3 regions of the Pseudomonas sp. LBUM1651 genome follow, and region 2 is predicted to be linked to each of the others. Evidence: predicted binding sites of a transcription regulator. Region 2 holds the regulator's gene; each other region holds the start of a gene.
What was found. The regulator FliA, encoded in region 2, starts transcription of late flagellar genes. The targets are predictions, from matches to a motif close to CTAAAGTTTNNNNNNNNNNNGCCGNTAA.
Positions count from the first base shown of each region.

Region 1: the regulator FliA is predicted to act here: its motif matches at 3,169-3,196, upstream of ACA066_RS03870 (methyl-accepting chemotaxis protein).
Region 3: the regulator FliA is predicted to act here: its motif matches at 1,923-1,950, upstream of ACA066_RS14480 (methyl-accepting chemotaxis protein).

Region 1 is NZ_CP166805.1:848,783-853,239, reverse strand. It holds gene cra (catabolite repressor/activator) at 1-142, shown strand, start outside; gene ACA066_RS03875 (TatD family hydrolase) at 146-922, shown strand; gene ACA066_RS03870 (methyl-accepting chemotaxis protein) at 1,050-3,080, opposite strand; gene ampE (regulatory signaling modulator protein AmpE) at 3,328-4,164, opposite strand; gene ampD (1,6-anhydro-N-acetylmuramyl-L-alanine amidase AmpD) at 4,177-4,457, opposite strand, start outside.
Region 2 is NZ_CP166805.1:1,730,624-1,735,080, forward strand. It holds gene flhF (flagellar biosynthesis GTPase FlhF) at 1-872, shown strand, start outside; gene fleN (flagellar synthesis regulator FleN) at 989-1,819, shown strand; gene fliA (RNA polymerase sigma factor FliA) at 1,816-2,556, shown strand; gene ACA066_RS07995 (chemotaxis response regulator CheY) at 2,724-3,095, shown strand; gene ACA066_RS08000 (protein phosphatase CheZ) at 3,118-3,906, shown strand; gene ACA066_RS08005 (chemotaxis protein CheA) at 3,954-4,457, shown strand, end outside.
Region 3 is NZ_CP166805.1:3,119,884-3,124,340, forward strand. It holds gene ACA066_RS14460 (LysR substrate-binding domain-containing protein) at 1-182, shown strand, start outside; gene ACA066_RS14465 (MmcQ/YjbR family DNA-binding protein) at 179-538, shown strand; gene ACA066_RS14470 (DUF1294 domain-containing protein) at 535-963, opposite strand; gene ACA066_RS14475 (undecaprenyl-diphosphate phosphatase) at 960-1,790, opposite strand; gene ACA066_RS14480 (methyl-accepting chemotaxis protein) at 2,078-3,712, shown strand; gene pnuC (nicotinamide riboside transporter PnuC) at 3,890-4,453, shown strand; gene ACA066_RS14490 (AAA family ATPase) at 4,450-4,457, shown strand, end outside.

The sequences.
Region 1 (4,457 bases), 880 kb from region 2:
GGTCAACGCCATGGCCCAGCAGCACCAGTTGATCGCCGACAAAGCGCTGCAACTGGCCCTCGCCGCCATCGAGCAGTCCGATTACCAGCCCGGCGTGCAAGCCATCGCGCGGACCTTCAAGCAGCGTATTCGCCAGGACTGAACCGTGGAGCTGATCGACACCCACACTCATCTGGACTTTCCGGACTTCGACGAGGATCGTCAGGCGCTGCTCGCCCAGAGCCGCGCCCTCGGCGTGCGGCGGATGGTGGTGCTGGGGGTTTATCAGGCCAATTGGCAGCGAGTCTGGGATTTGGTGCTGAGCGATCCCGATCTGCACGCGGCGTTCGGTTTGCACCCGGTTTATCTGGATGATCACCGGCCTGAAGACTTGCACGAACTGGGTGACTGGCTGACCCGTCTGGCCGGTCACCGCCAGCTGTGTGCGGTGGGCGAGATCGGCCTGGATTACTTCATCGAAACCCTCGACCGTGAGCGCCAGCAGGCCCTGTTCGACGCGCAACTGCGACTGGCGGCGGACTTCAATCTACCGGCGCTGATTCACGTGCGACGCAGCCATGCGGCGGTGATTGCCACGCTCAAGCGCTTCAAGTTGAAACGCGCGGGCATCATTCACGCCTTCGCCGGCAGCAAGGAAGAGGCCCGCGAGTACATCAAGCTCGGCTTCAAGCTGGGTCTTGGCGGCGCGGCGACCTGGCCGCAGGCCTTGCGCATGCACCGCGTGTTGGCTGAGTTGCCGCTGGAGTCGGTGGTCCTGGAAACCGACTCACCGGACATGGCGCCCGCGATGTTCCCCGGTCTGCGAAATAGCCCGGCGCATCTGCCGGCGATCTGTTCGGCGCTGGCTGAAATCATGGCGGTCAGCCCGGAACGATTGGCCGCCGTCAGCACGACCAATGCGTGTGAAGTGTTCAACTGGTAATACGGCCCTCCTGTAGGAGCGAGCTTGCTCGCGAAAAACGTTCAAACGACGCGTTCATCCAGACAACACGAGTCATCGTTGACGTCCATCGCGAGCAAGCTCGCTCCTACAAGGAAGCGGTGCGGCTTCAAACCCGGAACGCGCTGATCAATTGTTTCAGCTCCACCACCTGAGCCGACAACGCCCGACTGGCATCCTCGGTCTGGTGCGCGCCTTCGGCGGTGCGCTCGCCGGCACGGTTGATCTCGACGATGTTCTGGTCGATGTCGTGCGCCACGGCGGTCTGTTGTTCTACGGCGGCGGCGATCTGCTGGTTCTGGTCGACGATCATTCCCACCGCCCCAAGGATATTTTCCAGCGCCTGCTGGACCTTTTCCGACTGCCCCACCGTGCCATTGGCCATTTGATGGCTGGTGCCCATGGCTTTCACCGCTGCGCCGACACCACTGTGCAGTTTGGCAATCATCTGCTCGATTTCTTCAGTGGATTGCTGGGTGCGTTTGGCCAGGGTCCGGACCTCGTCCGCCACCACCGCGAAACCTCGGCCTTGCTCGCCCGCCCTGGCCGCTTCGATGGCCGCGTTGAGCGCCAGCAGGTTGGTCTGCTCGGCGATGCTCTTGATCACCTCCAGCACGCGACTGATGGACTGGCTGTCGCTGGCCAGTTGATTGATCACCAGGACTGACTGATCGATCTCGCTCGCGAGGGCAGCAATGCTCCCCTGTTGCGACTCCACCAGACCGCGCCCACTGATGGTCTCGTCGTTGACACTGTGGGCACTGTTGACCGCCGCCGCAGCACTGCGGGCCACCTCCAGTGACGTGGCCGACATCTGATTCATGGCCGTGGCGACCTGTTCGATCTGCGTGCGCTGCCCCGCGACGGCCTGGTTACTCTGGGCCGACACATTCTCGACCTGACCGGCCTGACGCTCGACTTCACCGACGGTGTGGCCGACACGCTCGATCAAGTCATGGATTTTCTTCACGGTGCCGTTGAACACCTCGCCCAACTCACCCAGCTCATCACGGCTGTTGGCGTTGAAGGTCACGGTCATGTCACCGGCTGCCACCTTGTCCATCATCGCGCCAAGACGCTTGAGGGTGGTGCGGGTCGAGGCGTAGAAGCCGCCGTAGAGGTAGAAGATCAACACAAATACCACCGACAGCGCGACGGCCTGCAGGACCATGTGCGTACGGTTCTGAGTCAGTCGCTGTTGCAACTGGGTATCGAGGAATTTCAGGGTGGCTTCGTTGAGTTGGTAAGTCTGGTCCATCAGGCCGGTGACCTGATCGTAGAAGGCCTGCCACGGCGCATCGAGGGTGTCTGCCATCACCACTTGTTCTTCGAACAGTTCACTGGCTTTTTTCAGCGTCGCCTTACTGCTCTCGGCCTGGGCGGTCAGGGTTTCACGCGCCGCTTTGCTTGAGCCCAGCGCGTCCTGCAATTTCAGGCCGTACTCGGCCTGCAGCTTTTCGATCTGCGCCAGCAACTCATCGAAACGGGTGCTCGAAGAAGAATTCAGGAACCCTTGCCCCAGAGAGTAAGAGCCCATTGCCCGGCCATCGCCCAATGTCTGAGTGACGGGCGGCGTGACGTTGGTGATGAGTTCAGTGAGTTGACGCATGTCGCTCTGGCTGTCACGGCTCAAACCTGCCTGACTGGCGATGATCTGGCTGAAAATCTGTGCATTGCCGAGCAACTTGCCGATCAGCGCACTTTTGCTTTGCAGGGAGTTTTCTGCTTGCTGGGCCTTGAACGCGGTGATCATTTCATCGCGTTTGCCATCAAAAACCGTGATTTGTTCTGGATCGGTGGTCATCGCCGCCAGCCCTTGCAGGCGGGCCAAAACGCTTTGTTCCAGGGCACTGATCTTGGACTCGACATTTCCTGCCTTGCCGGACTGGCCAAGGGTGACGTTGATCTGCACCAGATTGTTCAGGGTTTCCAGGTCGCGTCGCAAGGTCAGGCTGCTGCCCAGCAGGTCGAGGCTCTGCAGTTCGACCTGAGTGCCCTGGAATTCACGATAGGAATCGCGCACCAGGTAAAAGTTGGTCACCAGCATCGGCACCAGGAACAGAACGCTGATCAGGCTGAACTTCATGCCGAAGCTCAGGCGATTCATTAGCGCGACGGCGGGATAGAGCAAGCTCTTCACTGGAAGTCTCCCTTTGCATTCTTATTTTTATTGGCAGGCACAGACAGACAGCAGATAGCCACTATTCAGTGCTATCTCTGTATAGCTTAAATCGGCGGGAGGTTTTGTAACTTAAGGTTAACGTGAGAGAGGGCACGGTCCTTGTAGGAGCAGAGCTTGCTCGCGAAGACGGTGTGTCAGGCAACTTAACTGTTGAATGACACACCGTCTTCGCGAGCAAGCTCTGCTCCTACAGAGGTCGGTGTACTTAGGGAAGGACGGTCCACAGCGCAAAACCGGCGTACCAGAGCACCGCCGCTCGCAGCAGCAATTCCCAGATCCGGTCGAGACTGTTGATGCCGTCCGGCCCGACCACCGGCGCAGGAATTTCACCGGCCACCAGCCCGACCTTCTCGATCAACTGGGCGGCGCTGATGTTCCAGTTCAGCAGTTCGTGCAGCATCACCCGGCTGACCGCGACAAAGTTGCCGACCAACGCGAAGCTGGCCGCCAGCAGACGCACCGGCACCCAATCGAACGCGTGGCGTAATTGTGCGGCGCGCTCGACGACAGCGAGGTTCTGCCCGTGTTCTTCGGCAAGTGCCAGCAGTCGATAGCTCAACGCCGCCACCGGGCCCAACAGGAAGTACCAGAAAATCACCGCAAAAAAGCTCTGGTAGGCCTCCCAGAGCAGATGCCCTTCCACCCGCTCCAGCAGTTGTTCGCCGCTGTCGGCGCAAATATCCAGGTCGCGCTGTGCCACGTGAGCGGCGGCCTGCAGGTCTTCCCGGCGCCAGGCATCGCGAAACGGCCCGAGACCGGCCAGCAGATCGCCGCGACCCAGGCTGTAGATGACCACCAGCAAATGCACCGGCAACGCCAACAGTCCGTAAGCCACCGGCTCCAGAACCACCAGTAGCAAGCCCAGCAGCGCCACCGGCAGCAACACCAGAATCACCAACATCAACCACGGACGGTTGGCCAGACGCGGGCTGACTTCAAGCTTGTGAAGCTCGCGTACCCAGCCACCGTCACGTTGAATCCGATGGCGCAGGGCCGAGAATTTCTCGATCCACACCGCCAACAGCAACACCAGAAAACTCATTCTTGTTCCTCTTTAGCCAGGGCGGCGCGCCAAGGCGGTGCGATAACGAGCCCAGTCGAACGCCGGCCCCGGATCGGTCTTGCGCCCCGGCGCGATGTCGCTATGTCCGCAGATGCGCTGTGCGGTGATGGCCGTGAAAGTGCTTTGCAGCTGCAAGGTCAGGGCCGTCAACGCCTCATATTGAGCGTCGGTGAACGGTAGGTCATCCGTGCCTTCGAGCTCGATGCCCAAGGAAAAGTCGTTACAGATTTCCCGACCGTCGAAACACGACACGCCAGCATGCCAGGCGCGCT
Region 2 (4,457 bases):
CCCTGGCCTGGAATCAGCTGCAAGGCAGCCGTCCGGCCCAGGCCAACCTTTGGCGTCGCTTGCAGCGCATTGGTTTGTCCGGCCCGTTGTCCCGCGATCTGCTGGAAATGATTACCGACATTGAAGAGCCCCGTCAGGCCTGGCGCATGTTGCTGGCGCACCTGGCGCGGATGATCGCCACACCGGAAGTCGAGCCACTGGAAGAGGGCGGCGTGATTGCCATGGTCGGCCCTGCCGGCATGGGCAAGACCACCACGCTGGCCAAGCTTGCGGCCCGTTACGTGCTCAAGTACGGCGCGCAGAACATCGCGCTGGTCAGCATGGACAGCTACCGCATCGGCGCTCAGGAACAACTCAAGACCCTGGGCCGGATCCTCAACGTGTCGGTAACCCACGTCGACCCGGGCCAGTCCCTGGTGCAGGCGCTGGATCCGTTGCTGCGCAAGCGTGTGGTGCTGATCGATACCGCAGGCCTTCAGGCCAGCGATCCGGCACTGCGCATGCAGCTCGAAAGCCTGGCCGGTCGTGGCATCAAATCAAAAAACTATCTGGTTCTGGCAACCACCAGCCAGAAACAGGTTTTAACCGCCGCCTATCACAGTTACAAGCGCTGCGGGCTCGCTGGCTGCATCCTGACTAAACTGGATGAAACGGCAAGCCTGGGCGAGGTGTTGAGCCTGGCAATCAGTCATGAGTTGCCGGTGGCTTACCTGACCGATGGACCGCGGATTCCGGATGATTTGCATCTGCCGCGTCGTCATCAGCTGGTGAGCCGTGCCGTCAGCGTGCAAATGCAGGAAGAACCCAGCGAAGAAGCCATGGCTGACATGTTCGCTGATATTTACCACAGCCCGACCAAGCAGGTTGGCTGAGGTATTAATGAACAGTTTTTGTACCTACATCGATGGTCTGCCATGCATTGTTCCGTTTGTGAACGCGCAGCCAGTAATGTGGCCTCCGTCTATGCAAGACAAGGTAAAGAAATAACATGGGCAGCATGCATCCCGTACAGGTGATCGCGGTGACCGGCGGCAAAGGTGGCGTCGGGAAGACTAACGTGTCAGTGAACTTGTCCCTGGCTCTAGCTGAGCTCGGCCGGCGCGTCATGCTGTTGGACGCCGATCTGGGGCTGGCGAACGTCGACGTCCTGCTGGGACTGACACCCAAACGTACCCTGGCCGACGTCATCGAAGGCCGCTGTGAGCTGCGCGACGTGTTGTTGCAGGGGCCCGGCGGGATCCGCATCGTCCCGGCGGCGTCCGGCACTCAGAGCATGGTGCATCTGAGCCCGGCGCAACATGCCGGCCTGATCCAGGCGTTCAGCGATATCGGCGACAACCTCGACGTCCTGGTGATCGACACCGCTGCGGGTATTGGTGACTCGGTAGTCAGTTTCGTTCGCGCCGCGCAGGAAGTCTTGCTGGTGGTCTGCGACGAGCCGACCTCGATCACCGACGCCTACGCACTGATCAAACTGCTGAACCGCGACTACGGCATGAACCGCTTCCGCGTCCTGGCCAACATGGCCCAGAGCCCGCAGGAAGGACGCAACCTGTTCGCCAAGTTGACCAAGGTCACGGATCGCTTCCTCGACGTCGCCTTACAATACGTCGGTGCGGTGCCGTACGACGAAAGCGTGCGCAAGGCCGTTCAGAAGCAGCGCGCGGTTTATGAAGCTTTCCCGCGTTCCAAGTGCTCCCTGGCCTTCAAGGCCATCGCACAAAAGGTCGATACCTGGCCGCTGCCTGCCAACCCGCGTGGGCACCTGGAGTTTTTCGTCGAGCGCCTCGTGCAACAAACGGCAGGACCCGTGCTATGACAGCCAGCGGTTACAACCTATACAAGAAATCGGCACGTGACGCGCAGTACGAGCTGATCGAGCGTTACGCGCCACTGGTCAAACGCATTGCTTACCACTTGCTGGCGCGACTGCCAGCCAGTGTCCAGGTCGAAGACCTGATCCAGGCCGGCATGATCGGCCTGCTTGAAGTATCGACCAAATACGACGCCAGCAAAGGCGCGAGTTTCGAGACGTACGCGGGCATTCGAATCCGCGGCGCGATGCTCGATGAAGTCCGCAAGGGGGACTGGGCGCCACGCTCGGTCCACCGCAATACCCGCATGGTCAGCGACGCAATTCGCTCGATTGAAGCTAAAACCGGCCGTGACGCTAAAGATCACGAAGTTGCGGCCGAACTCCAATTGAGTCTCGACGATTACTACGGGATTTTGAACGACACCCTGGGCAGCCGGTTATTCAGTTTCGACGATCTGTTGCAGGACGGCGAACACGAAGGGCTGCACGAGGATGGCGCGAGTGCTCATATCGAGCCGTCACGCGATCTGGAAGATGAACGCTTCCAGGCGGCGCTGGCGGACGCGATTGCCAATTTGCCGGAGCGTGAGCGACTGGTGTTGGCGCTGTACTACGACGAAGAGTTGAATCTCAAGGAAATCGGTGAGGTCCTGGGGGTCAGCGAATCTCGGGTCAGCCAGTTACACAGCCAGTGCGCGGCCCGTTTGCGGGGGCGTTTGGGGGAGTGGCGAGCGCGCTGAAGGCAGTGTGGGGACACTGCGAACGTGGCTGGTGTGGTGTTGAACTGCGCCGGTCTCGATCTGTTGTGCTCCAGACAGTCATTGAGTGCTTTGCCGGATTGATTGAAATGGCGCGTCCAGGTGCTGGGCGCGTTTAAGACTGCTTGGAGGTCGAATTGGACAAGAACATGAAAATCCTCATCGTTGATGACTTCTCAACGATGCGGCGGATCATAAAAAACCTGTTGCGTGACCTTGGGTTCACCAACACGGTCGAGGCTGACGATGGCGTTACTGCCATTCCGGTTCTCAACAGCGGAAGCATCGACTTTCTGGTAACGGACTGGAACATGCCTGGCATGACCGGTATCGATCTGCTGCGTCACGTGCGCGCCGATGAAAAGCTCAAGCACCTGCCAGTGCTGATGGTGACCGCTGAAGCCAAGCGCGAGCAGATCATCGAAGCGGCCCAGGCTGGTGTTAACGGCTATGTGGTCAAACCCTTCACGGCCCAGGCGTTAAAAGAAAAAATCGAGAAGATTTTCGAACGCATCGGTTGAGAAACTGCGCCACGGGGGAGCTATGGACCAAAACGAATCTTCACAGGGCGATTTTGAATCGACCCTGAAAAAACACGCAGTCGAGCTGGTCGAAAGCCTTGAGAAAGGCAAGTTCGGCGACGCTGTGCAACTGATCCATGAGCTCAATCAGACCCGTGACCGCGGCCTGTATCAGGAAGTGGGCAAGCTCACCCGCGAGCTGCACAGCGCGATCGTCAATTTCCAGATTGACCCGCACATGCCGCAAGCCGAGGAAGTTTCGCAAATCACGGATGCCACCGAGCGTCTGGGTTACGTTGTGAAGCTGACCGAGGCTGCCGCCAACCGCACCATGGATCTGGTCGAAAACTCCACACCGCTGGTCAACAGCCTGAGCGATGAAGCGCAGGCGCTGAGCACGGACTGGGGGCGGTTCATGCGTCGCGAAGTCGGGGCCGAGGAATTCCGCGAACTGGCTCGGCGTGTCGACGGTTTCCTGACACGCAGCAGCGCGGATAATCGCGTGGTGTCGAGCAACCTCAACGACATTCTGCTCGCTCAGGATTACCAGGACCTCACAGGTCAAGTGATCAAGCGTGTGACCCAATTGGTCACCGAAGTTGAAAGCAACCTGCTCAAGCTCGTGCTTATGGCCAGTCAGGTGGACCGCTTTGCGGGCATCGAACATGACCGTGAAGCGATGCTTGCTGAAAAAGATCCGCAAAAACATCTCTCTCAGGGTGAAGGTCCGCAGATTCATGCCGATAAAAGAGAAGACGTTGTGTCCGGTCAGGACGATGTGGACGATTTGCTATCCAGCCTAGGGTTTTAGGTATTTTAGGTATTTTAGGTTTTTAGACCTGTAGGAGCACACCCTTAATGAGCTTCGGCGCCGATGAAGAGATCCTTCAGGATTTCCTGGTTGAGGCCGGCGAGATTCTAGAGCAACTGTCCGAACAGCTGGTCGAGCTTGAAAGCCGACCGGATGATGCGGACTTGCTCAATGCAATTTTTCGCGGTTTTCACACTGTAAAAGGGGGCGCCGGCTTCCTCCAGCTCAACGAGCTGGTGGAGTGCTGTCACATCGCCGAGAACGTGTTCGACATCCTGCGCAAGGGTGAACGTCGCGTCGACTCGGAATTGATGGACGTGGTTCTCGAAGCGCTGGACGCGGTGAACAGCATGTTCAGCGAAGTCCGCGAACGCAGCCCGATCACGGCTGCCACGCCTGAATTGCTCGCGGCCCTGGCCCGTCTGGCCGAGCCGCAAACCGCCGATGAAGCCGCACCTGTGGCTGAAGTGGTGGAAGAACCGGCTGCCGAAGCCGAATCAGGCGACATCACCGATAACGAATTCGAACAACTGCTGGACTCGCTGAACGCC
Region 3 (4,457 bases), 1.4 Mb from region 2:
TGATGTACTGCGAGCAAGAACTGGAAAGCGGCGCGCTGGTGCAGTTACTGCCCGACTGGTCTTTGCCTGGCGGCTGGCTGCAAGCGGTCTACCCTCACCGGCGCGGGGTCATGCCGGCCGTCCGCGCCTGGCTCGACCATTTGATCGAATCATTCAATGCCTGCGGGGACCGACTGATATGAAAGCTGGACGCATGAGCGAAGAGGACGTCGCACAGTTCTGCCTGGCATTGCCGGGTGCGCGGGAAGACTACAAGTGGGGTGGTGTGCGGGTGTTTTCGATTGCCGGGAACAAGATGTTCGCCCTGCAGAACCTGCGGGGCGAATCCCTCGCCTTCAAGGTCGACAAGGATCTGTTTCTGGGGCATTGCGATCGCCCGGGCGTTCATCCGGCGCCGTACTTGGCTCGGGCCCAGTGGATCATCATGCAAACGCCCTACCCGCTGGGCGCCGAAGAATTGCAATGCCTGTTGCAACGTTCTCATCAACTGGTGGTAAGCAAGCTGCCCAAGCGCACGCAGGTCGGACTGCTGCTTTAGAACAGCGCCAACAGGTTTGCACCCAGGAACAGCTGATCAATCCAGAACACTTGATGCAGCAGCACGATCATCCAGAAAAGCAGCTGAAACGACACTTTGCGCGTCTTGTGCCGGAACACTTGCTGGGCAAGCAAGGCGCCTGGCCAGCCACCGGCGAGTTCCACCGCATGCAACACGTTCTCGGGCGTACGCCAGGTATCGGTGCGGGCCTTGCGCTTGTCGCTCCAATAAAGGAAGAACGCCAACACGCTGACGATGCCGTAGGCTGCCAGGGGAATCAGTGAAATCCCTCGCAGCCAAAACGACAACGAGCCCATCAGCGGCAGCGCGCACACGACTGCGAACACCAGCAGTTTCAGCCTTGGGTTCTGGATCTGCCCTCCGGAGTTGCGTCCGGGGCTGTTGCGCCCGCTGGCATCATTCATGGCTTGACCGCGGTCCAGTCGACCCAGCCGAACTGCCAGGTAGCCAGAATCACCACACCGAACGCAATGCGATACCAGGCGAACGCCGCGTAGCTGTGGCTGCCGATGAACAAAAGTAAGGCTCTGACAGCTATCATCGCGAAGATGAATGCGGTAACGAAGCCGATGGCGAACACCGGCAAATCAGCCGGCACGAACAGGTCGCGGTACTTGTAGCCCGAGTACACCGCAGCGCCGACCATGGTCGGCATCGCCAGGAAAAACGAAAACTCGGTGGCCGTCTTGCGCGACAAGCCGAACAGCAAACCGCCAATAATGGTCGAGCCGGAACGCGAGGTCCCGGGAATCATTGCCAGGCACTGGGCAAAGCCGACTTTCAGGGCGTCTTTCCAGGTGATTTCGTCGACCGTATGGGCATGCACTTCATGCTGACGCTGCTCAGCCCACAGCATGACGATACCGCCAACGACCAACGCGGTGGCCACGGTGATCGGGTTGAACAGATACTCGTGAATCAGATCAGCGAAAATCACCCCCAACACCACGGCCGGCAGGAAGGCTATCAGCAGATTCGCGGTGAAACGTCGAGCGCTCGGCTGCGTCGGCAAGTCAATGACCACGTCGAAAATCTTGCGGCGAAACTCCCACACCACCGCCAGGATCGCCCCCAGTTGGATAATGATGTTGAAGGCCATGGCCCGCTCGCCACCGAAGTTGAGCAAGTCAGCAACGATAATCTGGTGCCCGGTACTGGAAATGGGCAAAAACTCTGTCAGCCCTTCTACAACCCCAAGAATCAATGCCGAAAAGGCAGTCCAAAGATCCATCAATCCCCCAAGAAGCGATGCGCGACGGCATGCCCCGTTAGTATTTTTTTCAAAACAGTCAGCGTAGCTGAAAGGCCCGCGCGCGCAGAATCCGGACGGAACCGTAAAAATTCCGTGAAACATCGACTTGGATTCAGGTATTTCCGTGCGGGGCCGAAATCCTATCAGACAAGGCTGATGAACGCTGCCACGTTATAGGACTTGGGTCGGATATACCCGATCGGCAAAATGTGGTTGGATGCTGGCGATCATTTATTACAAGAAAAAGAAACCGGAGTGACCGCGTTATGAACAGCTTGCGAAATATGTCGATCAGCCGCCGTTTGTGGCTCATTTTGATCGTGGCCGTCATGATGCTTTTGACGTTGGGCGTGTTGATGCTCAAGCAGATCCACGAAGACCTGTATCACGCCAAGGCCCAGAAAACCCAGCACGTGGTGCAGACTGCCAGCGGCATTCTGACCTATTACCACGGACTGGAAACTGCCGGCACGCTCACACGCGAGGCCGCGCAGAAACAGGCACTGACCGCCGTTCGCGGCCTGCGCTATGACCAGAACGACTACTTCTGGATCAACGACCTGACGCCGGTGATGATCATGCACCCGGCCAACCCGAAACTCGATGGCCAGAACCTCTCGGCGATCCGCGACCCGGACGGGTTTGCGCTGTTCAATGAAATGGTCGCCCTCGCCAAAGCCAAGGGCGCCGGCGCAATCGACTATCGCTGGCCGAAACCGGGCGCCAGCGAGCCGGTAGCGAAAACTTCCTACGTCAAACTGTTCGAACCCTGGGGCTGGGTGATCGGCTCGGGCGTGTACATCGATGACATGCAAGCCGAATTCATGGCCCAGGTGTGGAAAGCGACCGTCGTCGGGCTGGTGATTGCCGCCATCATGGCGCTGCTGGTGATCCTGATTGCCCGCAGCATCGTGCGTCCACTCCAGGAAACCGTGAACGCCATGGCCAACATTGCCAGCGGCGAAAGCGATCTGACGCGCACCCTCGATACCCATGGCCAGGATGAAGTGACGCAACTGGCCCGCCACTTCAATGCCTTTACCGCCAAACTGCGGCTGGTGATCGGTCAATTGCAGGCGTCCGCCAGCGCTCTGGGCCAGTCGTCCAGCGAGCTGGGCAACGACGCTGCCCAGGCCCAGCAACGCAGTCAGCAACAATCCCAGCAGATGGAACTGGTGGCCACGGCCATCAATGAAGTGACATACGGCGTGCAGGATGTAGCGAAGAACGCCGAGCAGGCGGCCAGCGAAATGCGCGATGCCGAATCCCAGGCGCAGCAGGGCCAGGTCAACATCGACAGCAGCCTGCAACAGATCGACACGTTGTCTGGCACCATCGATCAGGCCGTGGAAGTCATCCGCACCCTGGCCACCGAAAGCACCCAGATTGGCAGCGTGCTGGAAGTGATCCGCTCCATCGCCGAGCAAACCAACCTGCTCGCCCTCAACGCCGCCATCGAGGCCGCCCGGGCCGGCGAGCAAGGTCGCGGGTTTGCCGTCGTGGCAGATGAGGTGCGCCTGCTGGCCCAGCGCACCCAGAAGTCCACCGCCGAGATCCAGTCGATGATCGAACGCTTGCAAGGCCACTCCGAAGCGGCGGTCAAGGTCATTGGCGACAGCAGTCGCGCGTCCCAACTGACCATCGAACAGGCCGGCCTCGCCGGTGCGAGCCTGAATGCCATTGGCCAGGCACTGCGCAACCTCAACGGCCTGAACGCCTCCATCGCCAGCGCCACCCTGCAACAGGCCCACGTGGTCGAGGACATCAACCAGAACGTCACCCAGGCCGCCGATTTGTCCCACAGCACGGCGCTGGCGGCGGAACAATCGAGTGTGGCGAGCGTGCGTCTCAAGGATCTGAGCGAGCAGTTGAACGGGTTGCTCAAGCAGTTCCGCGTGTAACAAGACAAACACCAACCCCTGTGGCGAGCGAGCTTGCTCGCGCTCGGGTGCGAAGCAGCCGCAAGATTTTTGGGGCCGCTACGCGCCCCAGCGCGAGCAAGCTCGCTCGCCACAGAAGCCTCATCAGTACAAACCCGGTACAATCCGCTCCCTCTACGATTTCCCCAAGGAGCCTCCATGTCCGGGCTTGAACTGTTTGCCGCCGCCCTCGGTGTCATTGCCGTCTGGCTGACGGTCAAACAGAACCCCTGGTGCTGGCCGATCGGCCTGGTCATGGTGTCGCTTTACAGCTGGGTCTTTTTTGAAGTGAAGCTGTATTCGGACATGTTGTTGCAGGTGATCTACGCCGCATTGCAACTCTATGGCTGGTGGCAATGGACGCGTGCGGGGGCCGCGCGGCAGGGGCGGCAGGTTAGCCAACTCAAGGTGGAATCGATCGTGTCAGGCCTGGCCATCGGTGCCGTCGGCAGTCTGTTGCTCGGCGCGGCCATGGCGCATTGGACCGATGCCGCCCAACCCTGGCTCGATGCGGCGTTGACTGGCTTCAGTCTGGTGGCGCAGGTCTGGATGGCGCAAAAGCGCGTTCAATGCTGGCCGCTGTGGATCACCCTGGATGTGATTTTCGTCGGGCTCTTCATCTATAAGGGCATGTATCTGACCGCCGGGCTCTATGGGTTGTTCACCGTGATTGCCGTAGAAGGCTGGCGGGAATGGCGCGCCGACCCGGCGTTGCGCACATGAAAGT